DNA from 3 places in the Serratia sp. OS31 genome. Region 2 is predicted to be linked to each of the others. Evidence: predicted binding sites of a transcription regulator. Region 2 holds the regulator's gene; each other region holds the start of a gene.

What was found. Region 2 encodes Fur, which represses iron uptake genes when iron is present. Its sites were predicted from a motif close to ATAATAATGAGAACNACTATCAA; they were not measured.
Region 1: fepD (Fe(3+)-siderophore ABC transporter permease) is a predicted target of Fur. The motif match lies at 1,662-1,684, and genes of this name have one in related genera.
Region 3: feoA (ferrous iron transporter A) is a predicted target of Fur. The motif match lies at 1,653-1,675, and genes of this name have one in related genera.

The regions. Positions count from the first base shown of each region.
Region 1 covers NZ_JACJFQ010000023.1:64,299-67,426, reverse strand. The annotation lists gene fepB (Fe2+-enterobactin ABC transporter substrate-binding protein) at 1-316, shown strand, start outside; gene entS (enterobactin transporter EntS) at 303-1,571, opposite strand; gene fepD (Fe(3+)-siderophore ABC transporter permease) at 1,706-2,779, shown strand; gene fepG (iron-enterobactin ABC transporter permease) at 2,779-3,128, shown strand, end outside.
Region 2 covers NZ_JACJFQ010000014.1:74,695-77,822, reverse strand. The annotation lists gene ybfE (LexA regulated protein) at 280-567, shown strand; gene fldA (flavodoxin FldA) at 797-1,336, shown strand; gene fur (ferric iron uptake transcriptional regulator) at 1,656-2,102, shown strand; gene H5P17_RS13680 (family 20 glycosylhydrolase) at 2,450-3,128, opposite strand, start outside.
Region 3 covers NZ_JACJFQ010000020.1:33,366-36,493, reverse strand. The annotation lists gene feoB (Fe(2+) transporter permease subunit FeoB) at 1-1,232, opposite strand, end outside; gene feoA (ferrous iron transporter A) at 1,298-1,522, opposite strand; gene H5P17_RS16775 (Tex family protein) at 2,155-3,128, opposite strand, start outside.

The DNA.
Region 1 (3,128 bases), on a different contig from region 2:
AATGCTCAAACAGCTGGGCTTCACCCTGGCGGTTCCGTCAGACAAGCTGAACAACAGCCGCAGCATGGGAATGCGCAAGGACATCATTCAGCTCGCCGGGGAAAACCTGGCAGAAGGTCTGAACGGCCAGACGCTGATGCTGTTTGCCAACAACGACAGCGACGCACAGCGACTGATGGCCAATCCTTTCCTCGCGCACCTGCCGGCGGTACAACACAAGCGGGTTTATGCGCTGGGCAATGACACCTTCCGACTGGACTATTACAGCGCCAGCAACCTGCTGACGCTGTTGGAAAAACAGTTTATTTCTCAGTAGATCCCGCGGCGGGCTGGAGATCGCTTTCCTGCCCGCCAAGGCTCACCTGACGCAGCCCTTTCATCGCGAACGCCAGCACCACACCCAGTATCGCCACGCCAAAACCGAAGCTGGTAGAAGTCATGGCCGGCAGCATAAACGCCCCCATCGCCCCCAGCAGCAGGGCACCCAATGCGTCCCCCACCACGTTTTGCGCAGTCCACAGGCCATTAATGCGCCCCAGGAAAGCATCCGGCGTCAGGTTCTGAATCAGCCCGTACTGCAGCAGGGAGTTCAATGCGCTCAGGTAGCCAAACACCACCAGGAAGAACAGTGCCAGTCCGTACCAGGGCATCAGGCCGAACAGGCCGATAGCGACAAACGCGCCGATCGCCGTCATCAGCATCATCCAGCCCGGTCGCGCCACGTGCGCCACACGGCCACTGGTGAAGGCGCCAATTGCCGCACCCAGCGGCACGGCGGAATACATAAAGCCCAACTGCGCCGCACTGACCTGCCACATGCCGGACATCGCCGGGTACAGCACTCGCACCGCGCTGGCCATGGTCAGCAACGCGCCGATCAACGCCACCATGCCAATCACCCGGTTACGAAACAAGAAGCCAAAACCCCCGGCCAGTGCGCGCAACGGATGCTCGCGTGGCTGCGGTGGCGGCAACAGCTGCGGCAGCTGCAGTAAAGGGATCAACGTCAGCAAGGTGCCGAACGCCGCCAAAGCGTAGTTCCACGTTACGCCGGCGTTGGCAATCACCAACCCGCCGATCGCCGGGGAAAGAATGGAGCCAAAACGCACCGTCAGCATGCTGATGGCGCCGGCCTGAACGATATTTTCACGCCCGACCAGCGCAGGCGTCGCCGCCAGTAACGCCGTCACGCCCACCGCCCCGAAGAACCCGTCCCAAACCGCCAGCAGATAAATCAGCGTCAAGGAGGGCGCAGGCAAGGCGGCATTAAGGCACAGGCCGATAAAGCCAATGCCACAGGTGGAACGAGCGAAGAGGATCAGACGGCGGCGCTCATAGCGGTCGGCCAGTACGCCCCCCATCAGCAAGCCGGCAAACATGCCGCTGCCAGCCAGCGTCACGGACAACCCGACCAGCAGCGTCGACCCGGTCAGGGCCTGGATCTGTACCGGGATGGCAATGGCCATCAGCCCGAGCGCTAAAATGGAAATAAAACGCGCGCAGAACACAGCGCGAAAGGCGCTATTGGTCTTAAGCAGGCCAAAATCAAGCAAAATAGAGGGCTTACTCATTAGCTTTCTCACCACAACTAAAGAAAAGGGGCAGCGTCTGTGCTGCAATAGCGAAGGGACTCATGGTACCATAGATGAAAACAATCAATAATGATAATAAAACTCATTCATATTCAATAAAATAATGGATTGTTATGTTACGGATTACACGCAATTGCACACCGTCCATTCCGCTGCCCAGCGACCGTCTTGCGGGTGGCACTCCCCGCTCATTTCGTCGCAAGCTGCTTGGCTTGCTGATAGCGGTTTGCGCCCTGTTGGTCGTCATGCTGCTCAGCCTGTCACTCGGTGCCAAATCTATCCCCTTCGATACGGTTATCCAGGCGCTCAACGGCCAATGTAGCGGTGCCGACTGCACCATCATTACCAACGCCAGACTGCCGCGCACATTGGTTGGCGTGTTGGCGGGCATCGCCCTGGGCTTGTCCGGCGTCCTGATGCAAACCCTCACCCGCAATCCGCTGGCCGACCCCGGCATTCTCGGCGTTAACGCCGGCGCGGGTTTTGCCGTGGTGCTGGGCATCACTTTCTTTGGTGCCGCTCACGTCGGCGACTATCTGTGGTTCGCCTTTGCCGGCGCTATGTTTGCCGCCCTGCTGGTCGCGCTGATTGGCGCATTGGGCGGCAGCAGCCTGAACCCGGTCCGCCTGACGCTGGCCGGCGTCGCGCTGGCGGCGGTGCTGGAAGGCATGACCTCCGGTATTTCCCTGTTGAACCCGCTGGTCTTCGATCAGCTTCGTTTTTGGCAGGCCGGTTCGCTGGATATTCAAAATATGCAGGTGGTACGCACCGTCGCCCTGCCGATCCTGTTGGGCACTGCAATCACGCTGTGGATGAGCAAATCGCTGAACAGCCTGAGTATGGGCAACGAGCTAGCCACCGCGCTGGGCACCGGCATCGTCCGCACCCAGCTATTGGGACTGCTGGCAATCACCCTGCTGTGCGGTGGCGCCACCGCCGCCGTCGGCCCGATTGCCTTTGTCGGCCTGATGATGCCGCACATTGCCCGGCGGCTGGCCGGTTCCGAGCTGCACTGGATGCTGCCGTGGACGTTGGTATTGACCCCGATCCTGCTATTGAGCGCCGACCTGATCGGCCGCTTCCTGGTCGCCGGTGAACTGCGCGTTTCCATCGTCACCGCGCTTATTGGCGCACCGCTGCTGATCATGCTGGTTCGTCAACGCCATATGTTCAGGAGGCAGCGCTAATGTCGATGTCCGCAGCCCGCCAAATGGCCAACCACAAAATGCGCGCCCTGTCGCGACCGGCGCTAACCGCGCTACTGCTATTGCTTGCCGCCCTGGCGCTGGCGATTTATGCCCTGGGTTCCGGCGCTCTTTCGCTCAGCGCCCTGCAGGTGATCGACGCCTTGCGCGGTGAAGGCCCGGCCAACCTGGCGGTGATCGTCACCCAGTGGCGCTTGCCACGCGTGGTAATGGCACTGCTGTTGGGCGCAGCGCTCGGGATCAGCGGAGCCATCTTCCAATCGCTGCTGCGCAACCCGCTCGGCAGTCCCGACGTCATCGGTTTTAATACCGGCGCTTACAGCGGCGTGCT
Region 2 (3,128 bases):
CAACAAATGGGCCGTTTCTCTGCCAAAGTCACCGTCTGATGAAAAAACGCGCTAAAGATAACGGCTTAGCGCGTTTTCAGCTCAGTTAAGCATTGTCGTCGCTCTATCTGCTGGGGTAATATGGCGCGCTATAATTTTGCCGCCGTGCCAAGCGTGTTCGCTAACGTCAGGCTGGGGGTGAATTTGGGTTAGGGTTTATTGGCCCGAAGTGTGTTAACCGAACCGTCCGGAAGCGTGTAAGCGCTTTTTGATGCAAACTCCCTTGCAGTACCGCTACCTATGGCAAAAGAACAAACGGATCGCACGACGCTGGATCTGTTCGCAGATGAACGCCGTCCGGGGCGCCCGAAAACCAACCCGCTCTCCCGAGATGAACAGCTTAGAATCAATAAGCGTAATCAGCTTCGACGCGATAAAGTCCGTGGCTTACGGCGTGTGGAACTGAAGATCAACGCGGATGCGGTGGACGCCCTGAACAAACTGGCGGAACAGCGTAATATCAGCCGCAGCGAGCTTATTGAGCAAATGCTGCTGGCACAACTGGCGGACGAGCAGCCAGAACATTGATCATTGCAGCCGCACATGCGGCGCGGCGTTAAGGATGACGCCCGATCAACACCGCTTTATTCCACCCGGCATCGCATTAAAGTGATAAATACCCGGGGTAAATTTCTGGCATGATACGCACTTACCGGTAAGAGATAACCTCTTGCCATGGCATCATTTTAATCGGTGTTATCGTAGTCAACGCTAACATCGTGAATGCAATTTATTGAATTTAAAGGTTATACGCGATATGGCTAATGTAGGCATTTTCTTTGGCAGCGACACTGGCAATACCGAAAACATTGCCAAGATGATCCAGAAAATTCTTCAGCAGCAGTTTGGCAAAGAGGTGTCTGAAATTCATGACATCGCCAAAAGCAGCAAAGAAGATCTGGAAGCTTTCGATATCCTGCTGCTCGGTATCCCGACCTGGTACTACGGTGAAGCCCAGTGCGATTGGGATGACTTCTTCCCAACGCTGGAAGAAATTGACTTCAACGGCAAGCTGGTTGCGCTGTTCGGCTGTGGCGATCAGGAAGACTACGCAGAGTATTTCTGTGATGCGATGGGTACCATTCGCGACATCATCGAACCACGTGGCGCCGCTATCGTAGGCCACTGGCCGACCAAAGGTTACCACTTTGAAGCCTCCAAAGGCTTGGCCAACGACAGTCATTTCATCGGCCTGGCCATTGACGAAGATCGCCAACCTGAGCTGACCAACGAACGTGTCGAAGGCTGGGTAAAACAAATCGTCGAAGAGCTGAGCCTGGCCGAAATCGTCGGGTAACGCCAAAGGTTGAACAAAAGCCCTGCAAAGTGCATAGTGTGCCGGCAGGGCCATCATTGGCAGTACTGATTACTGCAATAGAAGCTACAGATTTGTAACTTCCCACACCGTCAAGGTAGACTGAGTTTTCGGTTTATCCCATTCATCAAGACGTTGCATGTATAACATGCAATTGTGCAATTATAGCTTTGTTAACAACCGGCGGTTTCCATTTAGAGCAACCGGTTCTATAATGAGACGCAATTAACTCTTTGTGCCGACCGATGCCACAGGCGAGAACGCCTCAACTTGATTAGCATAGTAACAGGACTGAATCCGCATGACTGACAACAACACCGCATTGAAGAAGGCCGGCCTAAAAGTCACGCTTCCGCGACTCAAAATCCTGGAAGTACTGCAAAATCCGGAATGCCATCACGTCAGTGCGGAAGATCTGTACAAAAAACTGATAGATATGGGCGAAGAAATTGGCCTGGCTACAGTTTACCGCGTACTGAACCAATTTGATGATGCCGGCATTGTGACCCGTCACAACTTCGAAGGCGGCAAGTCCGTGTTCGAGCTGACCCAGCAGCATCACCACGATCACCTGATTTGCCTGGACTGCGGCAAAGTGATCGAATTTAGCGATGAGTCTATCGAAGTGCGTCAGCGTGATATCGCCAAACAGCACGGCATCAAGCTCACCAACCACAGCCTGTACCTGTACGGCCATTGTGAAACCGGTGACTGCCGCGAAGACGACACCCTGCACGACAAAAAATAATGTCCTAACCGGCATTGAGAACCGCCTTAACGGCGGTTTTTTTGTGCCTGCGATAATAGGATAAAAAATCCCCGGACAGGCCGGGGAAAGTTCACAGCGTTAAATACAACAATTGCAGCGGCACTTCTCTACAGCACTTCTCTCGTTCCCCACCTGGACACCTTCAGCGTCAACTCACCCGCCGACACGCGGATAAGTAAACTCGTTACAGCTTATATTCAAGCAACAATAGGCTATCGAAAAATAACCTCCAGACCGGGTCTGAACACACCACGCAGCAGCACGCCGGTCGCGGCTACGGTTGTTAGATAACGGCCCGCCTGCGAACAGCGGGCCAGGTCTCAGATTTACACTTTCTCGGCGCGGCTGTAACGCTTGCCATCCGGGCTCACCGCGCGGATTTGCACTTCACCGCTAACCTCAGGCTTGGCCTTAGCATCATAACGTTGCCATTGCTTGCCACCGTCGGTGGAATACTCGATGCCCAGACCCGGCAGCGAAATATTGGCTTCCAGCTTGCCCCCCACCACTCGGGCGCCTGGCACCGGCAACCGGTAGCTCACGCCACCTTTGTCCAGTTTTGCCAGCTCACGCTGACCGAGCAGGTTGGCGAAGCGCAGCCAATCCCGGTCCAGTTTCCTGGTATCGATGAAGTGGGTTTCGCCGCCTTTATACTCCCGGCCCGCCCGGTAATCCTGCTCCCAATCTGCCCGGTGCCATGCGCGCTCGGCCACCGACAACGAACGAGGGAAGATCATGTACTCCATTTGTTCGTCGGTACGCTGGGTTTCGCTCCACATCTGCGCGGAAATACCGTAAGCCCCCGGCCAGGGTTTGTCGCTCTTGGCGGTAAAGTGATTACCGTCGCGATCAACCGAGGTTTCGGCGTTTTGCGGCAAGTTGTTTGGCGCAAAGCTGAACATTTTCTGCTCGTCGCTGAAACGCGTTCCCCAGTAGTAACCGCGCTCGTCCGGGTTCACCTCATACGGGAAGTCCATGTAGACATAATCCGGGTTTGAGAGGATC
Region 3 (3,128 bases), on a different contig from region 2:
CCCATGATTGAAGGAACGTTACAGCCGAAGCCGACGATCAGCGGCACGAAGGACTTGCCGGGCAACCCGAGCGCCTGCATCAGGCGATCCATCACGAATGCCGCACGCGCCATATAGCCGGAGTCTTCGAGGAACGACAGGAACAGGTACATCATGCCAATTTGCGGTACCAGCGGCAGCACGGTGTTGATACCGCCACCGACCCCCTGCGCCAGGAAAATGGTCAGCCATTCAGGGAAGTGCAGGGTATAGCCCAGCCATTGAATACCCTGAATAAAGATTGCCGCCGACCCGATATCAAAGATCGGTTGCAGTGCGCCGCCGAGGTTGATGGCCAGCAGGAACATCAAATACATCACCAGCAGGAAGATGGGCACCCCTAACCAGCGATTGAGGATCACTTTATCCAGAGCTTCGGTCAGGCGGTTCGGCATGGCCTGCTGTGAATTGCTGACGGCATCGCACAGGGTGGCGATTGACTGATAACGTGCATCGGCAATCACCAGCGCCGGGTCTTCCTGTTGCTGCCGTTGCAGCGCCTGTCTGGCGGCCGGCAGCAGGGCCGCCGCAGGGCCGGCAAGCTGGTGGCTGTAGATATCGCCTTCCAGCATCTGCAGTGCCAGCCAGCGGCGTTGCTCGCTTGGCAGGGTCTGCGGCATGGCGTCGCTCAGCGTGGTCATTTCCTTGAGCAGCAACGGCGGGTAGTTCACCAGCGCTTTTAATTCGTTGAACTGATGGTTGTCGATCATCTGCTTCAGCACGCCAATGCCGTCGGCTTTGGTGGACACCATCGGCACCACCGGGCAGCCGAGACGTGCCGACAGCGCCGCGATATCGATATTAATTTTTTGGCTTTTGGCGATGTCCAACATATTCAGCGCGACAATGCAGGGGATGCCCAGCTCCAGCAGTTGCAGCGTCAGATACAGATTGCGCTCCAGGTTGGAGGCATCGACCACGTTGATCAGCAGATCGGCGTCGCCGCTGAGAATGTAGTGGCAGGCAATTTGCTCGTCGAGTGAGGTTTGCTCCGAGATGGTGGTCAGGGAGTAGGTGCCGGGCAGATCGACCAGTTTCACCTGCGATTGCGGGGTGTTGAACAGGCCTTCTTTGCGCTCAACCGTCACGCCAGCCCAGTTACCGACCCGCTGGCGCGCCCCGGTCAGCTGGTTGAACAGCGTAGTTTTGCCGGAGTTGGGGTTGCCTATTAAGCCAATCGTGAGTTTTTTCATAGTTTAGCGTGATATCAGTCGAAGAAAATTGGGCCAGGCGATGCGCATGGCCAAGGCACAACGGCTCAGGATTGGCCGTCGAGCAGGATCAGGGCCAGATCTTTCCGGCGCAGCACCAGGCTGACGCGGCGGGTTTTGATTTCTATGGGATCACCCAATGGCGCTACGCGTACCACTTCAAATGACGACCCTGGCAGCATGCCGAGGGATAAAAGTTTTTGGCGATAAGCCGGGCCGATTTCATTGGCGAAGCCGGCGATCTTATAAGATCGTTTAGGCAGAAGATGCATGTAACCTTCTCTAAGCCCAGGCTATTGGGCTGGTGATGATAAAAGAACGTTCCAATGGCAGTTCCGAGATAAAAACCACGGGCTGCCGACGCTTTCAATCCATGAGGTAATGCAGTGAACACGCAAAATAATAATAGTGAGAATAATTATCGTATTCAATACAAAAAATAGGGGTATTGGTAACCAAAGGTTGTGGCGATCACATTTAGTGAATGCAATTGCCTGACAGCGCTATTTTTATCACCGTGCCGGGCGGGGTGCAAATGCGAATGGTGAGTTAAATCAGTTACGTTATTGTAGTAATTTTTTCTACTTTGAAAAAATTAACGACATATTCGACTGCTTTTATTCGATGGCGTCACTATCGGTATTTATTTGGCAACATTTAACAGGCTGAATACGAGCGCTAACCATTTGTGTTTCGCTGGGAAATGCTGAAATGAGAATTTAATGTTAATAACGATGTTAATGAATGGCGATTCGACGTTTTTTCCGGGCTTAAAGTCGGAGTGATTATTGCTGTCGGTAGCGCGGAAGAAGAATGCAGTTTTATTGAGGCGGGTCAAAAAAAGGTGAGGATATTTAGCGGAAAAGGGAGAGGTTAACCCCTCCCTGTGCATCTTGCGTTTTGACTACGACTTTTTGCCGAAGGCGGCAGCCAGTGCGTCGCCCATGGCGCTGTTGCCAGCCGAGGTGTTGCCACCGCGCGGTTTAGCCTTATTGGCCTGCGGTCGGGTAGCGTTGTCCCGGGCCGGCGCCGAATTGCCGCCGCGGCGTGGGGAACCTTCACCCGGTTGCTCGTCCAGGCGCATGCTCAATGCTATGCGTTTACGTTGCAGGTCCACTTCCATCACCTTCACTTTGACGATATCGCCGGCTTTCACCACGGTGTGCGGATCTTCGACAAACTTGTCCGCCAGCGAGGAGATATGCACCAGTCCATCCTGATGCACGCCGATATCCACAAAGGCACCGAAGTTGGTGACGTTGGTGACCGAACCTTCCAGGATCATTCCCGGTTGCAGGTCGTTGAGGGTTTCCACGCCCTCGGCGAAGGTTGCGGTTTTGAATTCCGGACGAGGATCGCGCCCCGGTTTCTCCAGCTCCTTCAGGATGTCGGTCACCGTCGGCACACCGAACTTCTCGTCGGTAAAGTCGCTGGCCTTCAGGCTACGCACCGCCGCCGGGTTGCCCATCAGATCCTGCAGAGCCTGACGAGTTGCCGCCAGAATGCGTTCGACCACCGGGTAGGTTTCCGGGTGAACCGTCGAGGCGTCCAGCGGGTTGTCGCCGTGGTTGATACGCAGGAAGCCGGCGCACTGTTCAAAGGCTTTCGGCCCCAAGCGGCTGACTTTCAGCAGTTGTTCGCGGTTGCTGAAGCGACCATTTTCGTCGCGCCAGGTGACGATGTTCTGCGCCATCATGCGCGTCAGGCCAGCTACGCGGGTCAACAGCGGCACCGAGGCGGTGTTCAGATCGACGCCGACGGCATTCACGCAGTCTTCGACCACGGAATCGAGCTTTTTCGCCAGTTGGCTTTGGCTGACGTCATGCTGATACTGGCCGACGCCGATGGATTTCGGGTCGATTTTGACCAGCTCGGCCA